2 regions of the Pseudoclavibacter sp. CFCC 13611 genome follow, and region 1 is predicted to be linked to the other one. Evidence: predicted binding sites of a transcription regulator. Region 1 holds the regulator's gene; the other holds the start of a gene.
The links. The regulator LexA, encoded in region 1, represses DNA repair genes until DNA is damaged. The targets are predictions, from matches to a motif close to TCGAACANNTGTTCGA.
Positions count from the first base shown of each region.

Region 1 (2,398 bases):
CCAGCACGCCAAGAGCCGAGAGGGCAAAGCCCAGGTCGAGCTCGCGCAGATGGAGTACATGCTGCCGCGTCTGCGAGGCTGGGGCGGATCACTGAGCCGTCAGGCCGGCGGCCGTGCTGCTGCCGGTGAGGGCATCGGCTCGCGTGGCCCGGGCGAGACGCAGATCGAGATGGATCGCCGGCGCATTCACACGCGCATGGCGAAGCTGCGCAAACAGATCAAGGCGATGGCGCCGGCCCGCGCCGCGAAGCGTGCGAACCGCGACCGTTTCGCGATTCCGTCGGTTGCCGTGGTCGGGTACACCAACGCGGGCAAGTCGTCGCTGGTCAACGCGATCACCGGTTCGGACGAACTCGTGCAGAACCAGCTGTTCGCGACTCTTGACTCGACCGTGCGTCGCAACACGACCGAAGACGGTCGGGTGTACACGCTCAGCGACACAGTCGGCTTCGTGCGGCGTCTGCCGCACCAGCTCGTCGAGGCGTTCCGGTCGACGTTCGAAGAGGCAGCCGACGCAGATGTGCTCGTGCACGTCGTCGACGGCTCGCACCCCGATCCACAGGCGCAGATCGAAGCGGTGAGAACCGTGCTTGCGGAGTCGGGTCTGGAGGGGGCACGCGAGATTCTGGTCTTCAACAAGATCGACCTCGTCGACGACGAGCGTCGCATGGTGCTTCGTGCCATGGAGCCCGAGGCTTCGATGGTCTCTACTCGCACCGGTGAGGGCATCGTCGACCTGGTGCGTCGCATCGAGACGGCGCTGCCCGACCCCGGCGTCGAAATCGATGTCGTGGTTCCCTACGACCGCGGCGATCTCGTTGCGCAGGCGCACGAGCACGGGCAGGTGTTGCACACCGAGTACCTGGACAAGGGCACACGGCTGCATGCGCGCGTCAGCCCGCAGCTGGCAGAGCAGATTGACGGGGTTGCCGTCACAGCTGCTGCCGTGCAGTGAGCGCCGCGATCACACAGAGCGCAGCACGGCGACGACTTTGCCGAGGATGACCGCGTGGTCACCGAGGATCGGCTCGTACTGGGTGTTCTGAGGGAGCAGCCAGGTATGCCCGTCACGCTGACGGAACGTCTTCACCGTGGCCTCCTCTTCAAGCAGCGCGGCGACGATGTCACCGGCGACGGCGTCCTGCTGCTGCCGCACCACGACCCAGTCGCCGTCGCAGATCGCCGCGTCGATCATGGAGTCGCCGCGCACTTTGAGCAGAAAGAGCTCGCCCTGCCCGACCAGTTGTCTGGGCAGCGGAAACACGTCGTCGATGTGCTGATCGGCGAGGATGGGGGAGCCTGCGGCGATCTGACCGACCAGTGGCACCATTGCGGTCTCTTCTGAGACGACCGCCAGTGCCTGCTGTGCCGGAGCCGACGGTGGTTCGGCGACGGCCGTCGGCTCGTGCTCGATGAGCACTTCGAGTGCGCGCGGTCGCTTCGGGTCGCGGCGGATGCAGCCGGCGAGTTCGAGCTGATTGAGCTGGTGGGTCACCGATGACAGCGACGAGAGACCGACCGCATCGCCGATCTCGCGCATGCTCGGCGGATACCCGCGGTCGCTGATCGACTCGGTGATGAATGCGAGGATGCTCTGCTGCTTCTTACTGAGCCGTGAGCGGTCACCACGGCCTGACGTCGTCGACGTGTGCGGTCTCGTGGCCATATTTTCAGTCCTTCTGCGCGTGATGTCAGTGGGTCGTGGTGCACTGACTCAGGTGATGCCTATTCGAAACTTTATCCGAACGATGGGCATCTGGCCAAAGATGTCTTCGAACAGGCGTGGCGTGAGTGGGTTGCCCAAACGCAGATTCGAAGATATATTCGAAAGACACGTTCGAAAGGACTTCTCATGGACGCGACCAACAACCTCTCCTCGGCACCCATCGTCAAGACGCGGGCACGTCTCACGCGCCGTGGCCGGCAGGTGCGGGCGCTGGCACTGGTGATGCTGCTGGCTGCAGTCATCGTGGCGGCCATCTCATTCGGCACCCAGGCCTTCGCCGGTGACGACGAGCCGATCGAAGTCACCAGAGTGCAGGTCCAGCCCGGTGACACGCTCTGGGACATCGCACAGCTGTCCGCCCCGCGTCATGACGTGCGCGACGCCGTCGCCGAGATCCGCAGGGCGAACCACCTCGATGACGCCACGGTGCATCCTGGCGAACAGCTGATCATTCCCGCTCATCTGCTCGACGCCTGAATGACGAACTCGCCGACTGGTTCGAGACCGGAGTCCTGATGACGCCGTCCTGGCGATTCGTCGTTTGCGCAAGGGCGCACGCGTAGACTTGCGTCTGTGACCACTCTTGATGATCTTCCCCTTCGCGCAGAACTCGTCGGACAGCAGCCGTACGGCGCACCGCAGCTGCACGTGCCCATCGAACTCAATGTGAAT
Region 1 covers NZ_WBKE01000002.1:327,584-329,981, forward strand. Annotated here, with positions in the region: gene hflX (GTPase HflX) at 1-955, shown strand, start outside; gene lexA (transcriptional repressor LexA) at 965-1,666, opposite strand; gene F8O08_RS05805 (LysM peptidoglycan-binding domain-containing protein) at 1,853-2,203, shown strand; gene F8O08_RS05810 (histidinol-phosphate transaminase) at 2,300-2,398, shown strand, end outside.

Region 2 (2,398 bases), 430 kb from region 1:
CGTGCATCTCGTCGACCGTCGTGACCGGTGTCGAGAACGACCGCGAGTACATCACCTGCTGCCGCGCGCCTGGCTGCACGTCGTAGTCGATGCACGGCTTGCCGCGCAGCTCGAGCATGGTGTGGGCCATGCGCACGCTGAAACGACGGCGCATCTGCTCGACGTCGGCATCGCGCAGCGCAGCTGCGGTCTCGATTCCCAAGACGGCGAGTTGTTTGTTCGTGCGTCGGCCCACGCCCCAAATGTCGCTGACCGGCGTCGCCCGCAGAATGCGATCGAGCTGATCAGCCGAATACCGGTCGATGCTGGCGACTCCGTTCAGCGCCGCATTCTGCTTGGCGCCGTGACTCGCCAGCTTCGCGAGGGTGCGGGTGGGCGCGATGCCCACCGACACCGGCACCCCGATGTCATGGCGGATGCGATGGCGCATCTCGCGAGCGGTGGCCGTCATCTGCTCTGTGGTGCCGTGCAGGCGCACGAACGCCTCGTCGATGGAATAGACCTCGACACAGTCGCTGAACCTCCTCAGCATCGACATGATGCGCCCGGATATCTCGCCGTAGAGTTCATAGTTCGACGATCGTGCCACCACGCCGTTCTTGTCTGCCCAGACTTGCATGCGGAACCAGGGCTCACCCATCGGAATGCCCATCGCTTTCGCCTCGGCGCTGCGCGCAACCACGCACCCGTCGTTGTTCGAAAGCACGACCACGGGTCTTCTCTCGAGCTCGGGATGAAAGATACGCTCACATGCCGCGAAGCACGAGTTCACGTCGACGAGGGCAAAGCGTTCGCTGTCTGTCGTCGATCGGCTGCCCGCCGGCCCGTTCACAGTCGATGCAGGCATCGTGTTGCGACTCCCCAGATGGAAAGCTCCTGGCCTTCGCGCATGCGGATCACTGGATGCCCAGGGTGCTCTGCATGCAGCTCGGGGCCGGACGCCGTCAGTCGAAAGCGTCTGATCGTGAGCTCCCCGTCGACCACGGCGATGACCACGCTGCCGTCTGACGGGGTGCGCGAACGATCGACGATGATCTCGTCGCCGTCGAAGACGCCTGCTCTGGCCATCGAGTCGCCGACGACTTTGACGACGAACGTCGTCAGCGGATCGTCGATCAGATGCTCGTTCAGATCGAGAGTGCCGTCGAAATAGTCTTGCGCGGGAGAGGGAAAGCCTGCCATCACCACACCTCCGATCATTCGAATGTATGTTCGATTGTACCCGGTGCCTGCGACATCAGCACACAGGGCGTGCCTACCATGTGGTTGATGAGCATTGCTGAGAACCCCCTGACCAAATCCCCGAATGCGTGCGCAGCGCCCGTGCCAGCACCGAGCACTGCCACCATGTCCCATGTGACGGGCGCACCGCATCCTCACGACGAGGTCGACCCACTCGCCCTCGTCATCGTCGTCAATGGTGCCAAGACCCCCGAAGGCCACCTGCAGGCCTCAGCCGAAGATCTCTACGATTCGGTCGCTCGCGCGATCACCGCGATGCTGCACGACGCCCGCCCCGAGTGCGTCGCACGCGTGCGCGCCTGGACCGACGATCGCATCCGCAAAATCGTCAAACGCGCCCGCAACCGGGCCTGGCAGCAGATCGACGCCCTCGCTCTGCCGCACGTCACCGTGACAGTGGGCAGTGCGACAGTGGCAGTGTTCGCTCCCCTGTGCCCGTCTGAGTATCCGCCGGTGCTGCGCAGTGCGCAGGTTGCCGGCCTGCAGGCGGATGCCACGGGCCGCCCGCCTCACCCCGACGCGATCACGGTGCACGTCAACGACGCGCTGCACATGTCGACCGGTAAGACCATCGCCCAGCTCGGGCATGCGGTGCAGATCTTCGGCGACGAGTGCCCGGTCGAGGCGGCGGCCTGGATTGCTGCCGGCTGCGCGGTGAACGTGGTGCCCGGTATTCCGGCCGGTCCGCTGGTGGTGCGCGTCGAAGATGCCGGCTTCACCGAGGTGCCGCCCGGCTCGCTCACCGCAGCGATCAGTCTCTGAGCGCCTGCGACGTCGAATCGCCGGTGTCGTGACGCCCGACTCTCGCAGAGTCGATCAGCTCGATCAGGCGGTCGGCGATCACCTCGTTGCCGATCTCGTTCGGGTGGTCGCCGTCGGCGAGAATCCACTCGGGATGCCCCTGCATGATCTGCCCGACATCGAGATAGGTCGCATGGATCTCACCGGAGGCCCGTCGCACGTCGTCACGAATCTGCGGTAGTGAGTCTGGCTCGTCGGCCGCGTTCCAGAACGGCGAGACCACATAGATCGTGGCCTGCGGGTAACGGTCGCGCAGATCGGTGAAGAAGCTGAGCACGGCGTCGTACTGGTCACCGAAGTCGTCCCATGCCCCGATGTCGTTGCCGCCACCGGTGACCATGACGACATCGGCAGC
Region 2 covers NZ_WBKE01000002.1:759,561-761,958, forward strand. Annotated here, with positions in the region: gene F8O08_RS07750 (Y-family DNA polymerase) at 1-847, opposite strand, end outside; gene F8O08_RS07755 (LexA family protein) at 829-1,200, opposite strand; gene F8O08_RS07760 (hypothetical protein) at 1,348-2,004, shown strand; gene F8O08_RS07765 (SGNH/GDSL hydrolase family protein) at 1,994-2,398, opposite strand, start outside.
Region 2: the regulator LexA is predicted to act here: its motif matches at 1,201-1,216, upstream of F8O08_RS07755 (LexA family protein).